Regions from separate parts of the Lysinibacillus sp. FJAT-14222 genome, predicted to be linked through region 1. Evidence: riboswitches for the same ligand, from Rfam matches in the RefSeq annotation. Region 1 holds a riboswitch; each other region holds the start of a gene.

Region 1 (3,281 bases):
AAAGGCTAAGCTTCTTTATTTAAATTACCCGAATAACCCAACTGGCGGCACTGCAACACTTGAATTTTTCGAGGAAACAGTGCGCTTTGCTAAAGAGCACAACATTATCGTCTCACATGATTTCGCTTACGGAGCAATTGGATTTGACGGCAATAAACCTAATAGCTTCCTGCAAGCAGAAGGTGCCAAAGAGGTCGGCATCGAAATGTATACTTTATCTAAAACGTATAATATGGCAGGCTGGCGCATTGGTTTTGCAGTTGGTAACGCTGATATTATTGCGGCTATTAATCTTATTCAAGATCATCTATTTTGTAGTCAATTCCCTGCTGTGCAACAAGCAGCAGCGGTTGCCCTTACAGCATCTCAGAATTGCGCGGATGAGCTAAGAGCGACTTATGAGCGTCGACGAAATGTTCTGATCGAGGAAGCACAGCGAATTGGTTGGCAAGTAACCGCACCGAAGGGCTCTTTCTTTGCATGGCTCCCTGTTCCATTAGGTTATACAAGCGAGCAGTTTGCTGATGTATTACTCGACAAAGCTGATATCGCAGTAGCGGCAGGTAATGGTTTCGGTGAATATGGTGAAGGCTATGTGCGGGTCGGTTTACTTGTTAGTGAAGAACGCTTACGCGAAGCGATCAGTAGAATTGAAAAATTAAACTTATTTAACGCATAAGTATTTGATTTCCCTCTATCCAAAAACTGTCCCATTAGCTCACACTTGCTATGGGACAGTTTTTTCATCTCATTATCTTCCTTGGTAGCTCTAGCCCTTCTTCTAGCGGATAACATTGGACATGCCCCGTTTACTGTCGAATATGCTGAATCCCCTGTACTTCTGCTAGAACAACATCAGCTGTGATAACAACATTCCGCCGGACACAACACCCTAATAGTGCACTAATAATCCTTCCAAATGAACCCACACCATAGTTGACTCTCACTGACATTCCAAGCCTTCTTCCTTGATGAAATATTATAATAAAATAAAAAATTTCAAAAATTCCATTGACTTACCATAACCAATAATTTATATTAGTTCTATCGGATTTACAAAAAAATATTATAAATCTCTTATCAAGAGTAGCTGAGGGACTGGCCCTATGAAGCTCGGCAACCTCCTTTTTTTAAGGAAGGTGCTAAATCCTGCAAACGATCATCGTTTGATAGATAAGAGAGGACGTTTTTTCATGAGCCTCTCTTAGTTTATAAGAGAGTTTTTTTTATTTTTAACTACCGATAAAACAACATTGGAGGTTTTCTCATGAAAAAGAAAAACAAATTTTTACTAGGTTTAGCGAGTCTCACATTGGTAGCAGCATTAGTAGGCTGCGGTACTAAAGAAGACAGTAAAGATAGTCAAGATAAGGCTATTAATGAAAATAAAATTGTAGTGGGTGTGACTTCTGGTCCACACGAACAAATTACAGAGATTGTTGCAAAAGTTGCCAAAGAAAATGGCTTAGAGGTTGAACTAAAAACGTTCTCTGATTATGTTTTACCAAATACATCGTTAGCCGAGGGTGATCTTGATGTAAACAGCTATCAACACAAGCCATTCCTCGACGCATTTAACAAAGATCACAAAACAGATTTAGTGCCAGTAGGAAAAACAATTTTAAATCCTATGGGCTTATACTCTGAGAAATATAAATCATTCGATGAGATTCCTGATGGTGCAACATTCGGATTACCAAATGATCCAACAAACGGGGCTCGTGCTCTATTTGTCCTTCAAGAAGCAGGCATCATTAAATTAAAAGAAGGTGCAGACTTAACAGCATCTATTCGCGATGTGGAAGAAAACAAAAAGAATTTCAAATTCATTGAATTGGAGGCTGCACAAATTCCTAAGCAGCTTAGTGAAGTAGATGTGGCAGCTATTAATACGAACTTTGCTCTTGATGCTGGCATTAATCCTAAAAAAGATTCCATCCTTTTAGAATCTACTGACTCTCCTTATGTGAATTACATTGCAGTCCGTGCTGAAAACGAAGATGACCCAACGATCAAAAAATTCGTTGAAGCTTATCAATCTGATGAAGTACGCAAATTTATTGAAGAAGAATTCAAGGGTTCTGTTATTCCGGGCTGGTAAGTGACGATTAAGGACCTTTCATACAATCGAGGATCTGCGAGACTTCTACGGAAAACTAGCAGATTCTTGCTTTAAGAAGGGCTTAGAAAGGAGATATCACAGTATGATTCAATTAGAAAATATAACAAAAGAATTTAAAACTAAAAAAGGTATCGTCAAAGCAGTAGATGGTATTAACTTGCATGTCAAAAAAGGTGAAATTCATGGAGTTATTGGCTACAGCGGTGCAGGAAAAAGTACTCTTATTCGCTGTGTTAATTTATTAGAGCGACCAACAACAGGAAAAGTATTGATCGACAATGTAGATATTACTTCCCTTTCTCTAAATGACCTTCGCAAAACACGTCAAAAAATCGGGATGATCTTCCAGCATTTTAATCTCTTGAAAACAGCGACTGTTTACAACAATATCGCGGTACCATTAAAGCTTCTAGGCTATAACGACTCTGAAGTGAAAAATCGCGTTGCACAATATGCAGAAATTGTTGGCTTAACAGAGAAATTAGATAGCTATCCTAGCCAGCTTTCAGGTGGTCAAAAGCAGCGGGTCGCTATTGCACGTGCCCTTGCCCAAGAGCCTGAGATTTTGCTCAGTGATGAAGCGACGAGTGCTCTCGATCCTGAAACAACTGACGCTATTCTTGAGCTTCTCTTGAAAATTAATCGTGAGCTCGGCATCACTATTTTACTCATTACACATGAAATGAATGTTATTCAAAAAATTTGCGATGATGTATCCGTTCTTGAATCAGGGAAGGTTGTAGAATATGGCTCTGCTATAGAACTATTTTCGAAGCCTCAGCATTTAACGACACGTAAGTTTTTAAATACCATTTCTCAACGCAATTTATCGCCTTCCCTTATCAAGCAATTAAATGTCTCAGGAAGTGTGATTCGTTTAACATTCCTTGGTGAAAGTACCGGGAAACCTTTACTTGCAGAAGTGAGCAAAGTTTATGATGTACAACCAAATATCTTAACAGCTAATATCATTGAATTAAAAAACGGCATTGTCGGTAATATTGTCGTGCATTTACACGGTGAGGCTCATGTCGTAGAAAAAGCACTCAATTATTTTACAGAAAACGGAGTAGCTGTTGAGGAATTAGGAGGCGAATTAAATGAATAGCATTCAAAGCTTCTTTGCAGACTGGTCAGATGTTATTGGAAAGTCTATTAT
Region 2 (3,281 bases), on a different contig from region 1:
GAGGGGTTTTTTGCATGAGCACACCTAAAGACTTACGATACTCTGAAGAGCACGAATGGGTAAAAGTAGAAGATGGTAAAGTACGTATCGGTATTTCTCACTTCGCACAATCTGAACTTGGAGATATCGTTTTCGTTGAACTTCCACAAGTTGGCGATGAAATCAAAACAGACGATCCATTCGGTAGTGTAGAATCTGTAAAAACAGTTTCTGAATTATACGCACCAATCTCAGGTACAGTAGTTGAAGTAAATGCAGATTTAGAAGATAGCCCAGAATTCGTTAATGAATCACCATATGAAAAAGCATGGATGGTCGTTGTAGAGCCTGCTGACGCATCAGAAATTGAAAAACTTATGACAGCAGAGCAATACGAAGAAATGATTGCTGAATAAGACAAGCCATAATAAAAAACGTCGGAAATCACCGGCGTTTTTTATTATCTTCAATCATCCTGCCACTATAACTGGTGAGATGAAGGCAAGTATAGCCTCTTATCAATGGGTGTCTAACATTATCAGCGACAGAGCGTAATTGATATAATGGACTAGAAGGGATATGTCTAAATGGGGGTGGCGTGATGTTCGAGGGAAAATGCTTAATTGTCGAAGGCCGTTCGGATAAGCTTCAAATAGAGCCTATTTTAAGTGAGGATGTTATAATACTTTGTACGAATGGCACAATTGGTGTGCATCAATTAGAAGAGCTACTCGATCCATATGAGAGCTGGGAACTTTATACATTTTTTGATGCAGATACATCGGGTGATAAGCTACGGGCATTAATGGACAGACATTATCCAGAGGCAGAGCATTTACGTACGATGCCAACATATAAAGAAGTTGAGACAACTCCGAGAAAAGTGTTAGCGATGATATTGCTTCGTGCACATTTCTCAATCCATAATGAATATATTTTGTAAGGTTGCGTGAAAAAGATGGAAGAATGGTCAAAAGAGCAGTGGGACGCGGCTGTACAGTCGGGTGAAAAAGCTGCCTTTTATTTATATACGCCTATGTGCGGAACGTGTGCAGTAGCATCGAAAATGATGACGATTATCGAGCAATTACTGCCACAGCTAAAAATGGGCAAAGCAAATATTAATTTTTTAGAGCAAATCGCTTTTGATAATAAAATCGAAAGTGTACCATGTTTACTCGTCTGCGATGGCGGAAAAGTGACAGAAAAAATCTATGCATTCCAATCCGTACCATTTTTATACGAATTATTAAAAAAATCAATTGACTGAATTTTATGAGCATGGTAAAGTAACAAATATATTACTAAAACATTAAATATATCGAACTCTTATGAAGAGCGGCGGAGGGAAGTGCCCTATGAAGCCCGGCAACCATCACAATGTGAAAAGGTGCCAAATCACCCAAAGATTTTATCTTTGAAAGATGAGAGAACGGTTTAGCGTATAAGTTACGTGACCCCTTCTACTTGTCTATAAGTGAAGGGGTTTTTTTAACTTCTTTCAGCGGGTGTCCAAACACCCGCTGAAAGAAGTTAAAGCCTCCGGCGGATGTCATGGAATCGGAAAGGAGTTCTTAGGGGATATTAGCCTAAAACCATCGCATCCATGCGATAACGGCTAATTGACCTGCATCATGCAGGCCTAAGCACAAAGCCGATTCCGGACGCAATTATGCCGAGGCATAATTGATATAAGAAGAAAAGGAGAATTCGCTATGATCCAGCTTCAAAATATTACAAAGAAATACAAAACCGCGAATGGCGAATTAACAGCAGTCAAAGACGTCAACCTTTCTATCAATAAAGGTGAAATTTTTGGCATTATCGGCTATAGTGGCGCTGGTAAAAGTACAATGATTCGTTTGTTAAATGGTTTAGAAAAGCCTACATCTGGTACGGTGACGGTTAACAATCAAGAATTTTCATCCATAAAGGGGCAAAAGCTCAGAGATGCTAGACAAAAGGTTAGTATGATTTTCCAGCATTTCAATTTACTTTGGTCTAGAACTGTTGAAGAAAACATCTCTTTCCCACTAGAAATCGCAGGTGTTCCAAAGGCACAACGTGAAGCACGTGTGAAAGAATTGATCACATTAGTTGGCTTAGAAGGGCGCGCTAAAGCATATCCATCCCAACTATCAGGGGGACAAAAGCAACGTGTAGGTATTGCTCGTGCGCTAGCTAATGATCCAGAGGTATTGTTATGTGATGAGGCAACATCTGCACTCGATCCGGAGACAACAGATGCTATCCTTGATCTCCTTGTCGATATTAACGAACGATTAGGTTTAACGATTGTGTTAATCACACATGAAATGCACGTTATTCGCAAAATTTGTCATCGTGTAGCAGTTATGGAAGCTGGAGAAATTGTAGAACGTGGTGAAGTATTACAAGTATTCCAAGCTCCACAAGCAGCTATTACGAAAAAATTCGTTTCTCAAATTACAGATACGAAGGAAACACAGGAAACTGTGGCACAAATTAAAGCAAATTATCCTAATGGACAACTTGTCAAACTAGTTTTTGTAGGAGAAAAAACAGAGCAACCTGTCATTTCACATCTTGTAAAACAGTTTGATGTGGAAGTAAGTATTGTACATGGTAATATTTCGCAAACGAAAAATGGCGCGTACGGTACACTTGTTGTGCAAATCGATGGCTCAGAGGCGAATGTTGCTGCTGCACTTAGCTACTTAAATACAGTCGAAGTACAAACGGAGGTGATTGCAAATGTTAACTAGTCTTTTTCCGAACGTCGACTGGGAAAAAATGTGGGACGCTACGTATGAAACATTGTACATGACAACAATCTCTACGGTTATCACATTTATACTTGGATTAGTAATTGGGATCTTATTATTTTTAACAAGTCCAAACCAACTATGGGCCAATAAACTTGTTAACTTTTTAACAGGCTCAATCGTTAACATTTTCCGTTCTATTCCATTTATCGTTTTGATTATCTTATTAATTCCATTTACAAAATTTTTACTTGGCACAATTCGTGGAGCAAATGCAGCTTTACCAGCACTAATTATAGGGGCTGCACCATTCTATGCACGAATGGTATTAATTGCCTTACGGGAAATTGATAAAGGTGTTATTGAAGCAGCTCGTTCAATGGGTGCTAAAACGTCAACGATTATTTGGAAAGTATTAATTCCAGAATCATTACCAGCTCTTATTTCTGGTGTTACTGTAACGGCTGTAGCACTTGTTGGCTATACTGCGATGGCAGGTATTATCGGTGCTGGCGGTCTAGGAAACTTAGCCTTTTTAGACGGCTTCCAACGTAATCG
Region 3 (3,281 bases), on a different contig from region 1:
GAAAAGGTGGATATCGTTATTATGGCTGCTGCTGGTTCTGATTGGCTCATTGATAAAGTATATGACCAATCAGGGAATTTAATGGAGGAAGCAGGTAAAATGCCATCTGATGAGCCACCTATTATTCACTTTAAAAAGGCGCCTAAAGTATTAGGTCAAATAAAAGAGTGGCAGCCGAATGTTACTTTAGTAGGCTTTAAACTCGAGGCAACAGATGATGAGGATTTTTTACTGTCCCGCGCACGTCTACGGATGGAGTCGGCCAACGCTCAGTTTATGGTAGCTAATAGCTCACAGTCTTTATATGGAGGAGATGAGCCACACTGGATTGTACCGGCTGAAGGCGAACCAATAAAGATTATGGGCAAGCAAAAAACAGCGAAAGCATTAATGGATTTTTTACAAAATGATTAAAGAGAAAACTGTGTAGGCAAAGATCTGCACAGTTTTTGTTTTATTATTGTTTTAGGTAATGATTTAGATTATTATTTACTAAACGTTAGGTAAAAAATGGAGGGGTCATATGGGTAATTCAGAACAAACATTTAAAAAAATTTTAGAAGTTGCGTACGTTATGTTTTCTGAAAATGGATTTGATAAAACAAGTCTATCCATGATTGCTAAAGAGGTAGGGATATCCAAACCAGCTATCTACTATTATTTTCAATCTAAAGATCAACTAATTGAATATTTGTTTGAAGAAATCTATAAAGAAATTAAACTTGAAATTACATTTAATTATACAGACATTTCGAAGGACAATCTAATACAAAAGCTATTGGAAATTGGCTACATGTCAATTGAGCAACAGGAAAAAGACATACATTTTAATAAAATATTTAATCAATATATGCTGTTAGCTTCCCGAGATGAAAAATATATGAAAAGGCTTTTAGAGCTCCAAGCATGTTTTTTAGACGGCTTTTATGATTTATTGAAATACGCTGTACAAATTGAGGCAATTTGCGATTCAAATATTAAAGCAAAAGCTCATATGCTTGCGATGGTCTACGATAATATCGGCAATTTTATGTTGACTGGAATTGAATTAGATTATAAAGAGATATGGCAGGAAGCTGTAGATAGTGTGTTCAGAGAGCAAAAAGGGAAAATATAGAGAAGCAGCTACAATAGAGGTCTGATTGAATAGATTTTGAGAAATGTAACAAGGTAAAGATAATTCCATAAGGATTTCTAAAAAACATGTTTGCAATAAAATGTCAGTGTAACATTAGTGTAGTGAGTTTTTTTGGATAAATTTTACACTTTTTGAATTAGAAATGAAGTAATGGAATAAAATAATTTCTGTATGTGGGCTAACTAAACAATGGTTAGCCCTTTATTTTTATTTTCATTCAGCAAATGTTTTTTGTAACGACAGCGGCAATTACGCCGAGGCGAAATCGATATTAAAATACTTCTTTTTACTCAATTACATAGTATTCAGCTAGGTTTTGTAATATTTATATTGACAATAGGTTTTCAGAATTATAGAATTATTTCCAAGAAACGTAATATTCCTATCAAAAGAAGTGGAGGGACTTGACCCATAAAGCCTCGGTGATCATTATTGTAGGCGCCAAATCCAACAGAGCTATCTGAGAGATAAGGGGGCTATGAATCAATTTGATGCGTTGGCCTCTTTTGTACAAAAAAGAATGAAAAAGAAGGGGTGAATCGGATGACTCAACAGGCAAAGGTAGATGACAAAAAACTAGAGGCAATTGCAAAGGCAATTCAACATTTAGAATTTGGAGAAGTACACATTACGATTCAAGATGGTGTCATTGTTCAAATTAACAGACTTGAAAAGCAGAGATTTCCACAGAAAAAGTAAACAATATGATGACAGTTGACCAGATCTTTGAGGACCACAAGCAGGATTATTTCCTTCGTTTATTTGTGGCCTTTTTTGTTTAGCGGCTGGCTAAAGGAGCGGGTTACTTGTTCATTGTAGTAGGGTGGTTTTGGTGTTAGTCTGAAAAATAGGGTTGATGATTAGCATATCACCTTCCGTGGGAGAAATAATAAAACTACTGAAAATAGGTATCATATATTTTCAACATTACCCCATCAATTAAATAAAGTTTAAAAACAGTTACTTTTAATTCATAAATTCAAGTATGGCTAAATATTCAGCAATTGTATATGATACAAAAAACAGGATTGATTTCGACGAATCATCCTGTTTTTGCATGTATTCTACTTACTTGAAGATGTTTTATTCATAAAAACTATTAGGGATTTCACCAATATGTCTACGATGATAGAGTAGGGGCTCCTTCTGTGCATTATCAATTTCTATGACCTGCCCAATAAGTATCGTATGATCTCCCGCATCGATTTGCTGAAATGTTTTACATTGTAAAGTGGCTACTGTATCGTGTAAAATCGGAAGACCGTGAACGGAAGTTGACCACTTTGCCTGAGCGAAACGATCCGGTATTTTACTTGAAAATAGCGTACATAAATGCTCCTGATTGCTCGCTAAAATATTGACAGCAAACTTGTCGGCTGCTGTAAAATATGGATGCAGCTGTGATTTTTTATCGAGCGACCATAAAATAAGGAGTGGATCTATGGAGACTGACGCAAAGGAATTGACAGTTATGCCAATAGGTTCATCTGCATCATTACAAGCTGTGACAACCGTAACGCCTGTTGGATAATTACCTAATGCTAATTTAAAAGCTGCTACTCTGTCTGTCATTCTAATCACCTCTTGATATTTTATGTGAATATACCATTGATTTATGGAAATGAAAAACCTTTTTTGATTAACCATCTGCACGGTAGTTATTTCGTCGCGTGCATCTAAAAATAGTCATCACAAAATATAGTAACTCCTTAATAATTGGAATATTCTTAATTTTATTTTAAACCAATAAAACTAACAGGTAAAGTATATAATAGAGTGAAAAAAGAGGGGGTTTAGTCATGACATTATATTTTGACCATCTAGTTCACCAAGTTCAATCACCAGAAAATACACAGGTTTTCTTAAACAAACGCAATATCCATACAGTTAACGGTGGTCAACACACAATGTGGGGGACATACAATTCGTTAAGCTACTTTGGATTAAACTATATAGAGCAAATAGCAATCTATGATCGTGATTTATTTGAAAATGCTGCGAAATTACCTTATTCCCTACATTATACGTTTAAGCGTACTAACGAGCGCTATGGTTTTTCACGAATTGCATTACGTACAAAAAATATTGAGGAAGAGGGACGACGTTTGCGTGCACTTGGCTTTGAAGTGTATGGACCTGACGC

Evidence for each region. Region 1 has a riboswitch for S-adenosylmethionine ahead of AN161_RS16065 (MetQ/NlpA family ABC transporter substrate-binding protein). Riboswitches for the same ligand answer to the same signal wherever they lie in the genome.
Region 2: linked by a shared signal. The riboswitch ahead of AN161_RS04515 (methionine ABC transporter ATP-binding protein) and the one ahead of AN161_RS16065 (MetQ/NlpA family ABC transporter substrate-binding protein) in region 1 are both predicted to bind S-adenosylmethionine.
Region 3: linked by a shared signal. The riboswitch ahead of AN161_RS27420 (YezD family protein) and the one ahead of AN161_RS16065 (MetQ/NlpA family ABC transporter substrate-binding protein) in region 1 are both predicted to bind S-adenosylmethionine.

What each region holds. Positions count from the first base shown of each region.
Region 1 covers NZ_LIYL01000038.1:11,042-14,322, reverse strand. The annotation lists gene AN161_RS16070 (pyridoxal phosphate-dependent aminotransferase) at 1-679, shown strand, start outside; gene AN161_RS30650 (hypothetical protein) at 810-953, opposite strand; SAM riboswitch class I at 1,075-1,180, shown strand; gene AN161_RS16065 (MetQ/NlpA family ABC transporter substrate-binding protein) at 1,268-2,101, shown strand; gene AN161_RS16060 (ATP-binding cassette domain-containing protein) at 2,205-3,230, shown strand; gene AN161_RS16055 (methionine ABC transporter permease) at 3,223-3,281, shown strand, end outside.
Region 2 covers NZ_LIYL01000010.1:137,189-140,469, forward strand. The annotation lists gene gcvH (glycine cleavage system protein GcvH) at 15-395, shown strand; gene AN161_RS04505 (hypothetical protein) at 581-922, shown strand; gene AN161_RS04510 (thioredoxin family protein) at 938-1,249, shown strand; SAM riboswitch class I at 1,306-1,410, shown strand; gene AN161_RS04515 (methionine ABC transporter ATP-binding protein) at 1,695-2,723, shown strand; gene AN161_RS04520 (methionine ABC transporter permease) at 2,713-3,281, shown strand, end outside.
Region 3 covers NZ_LIYL01000016.1:58,293-61,573, reverse strand. The annotation lists gene AN161_RS07120 (phosphopantothenoylcysteine decarboxylase) at 1-414, shown strand, start outside; gene AN161_RS07115 (TetR/AcrR family transcriptional regulator) at 524-1,117, shown strand; SAM riboswitch class I at 1,518-1,612, shown strand; gene AN161_RS27420 (YezD family protein) at 1,682-1,837, shown strand; gene AN161_RS07110 (flavin reductase family protein) at 2,222-2,710, opposite strand; gene AN161_RS07105 (VOC family protein) at 2,938-3,281, shown strand, end outside.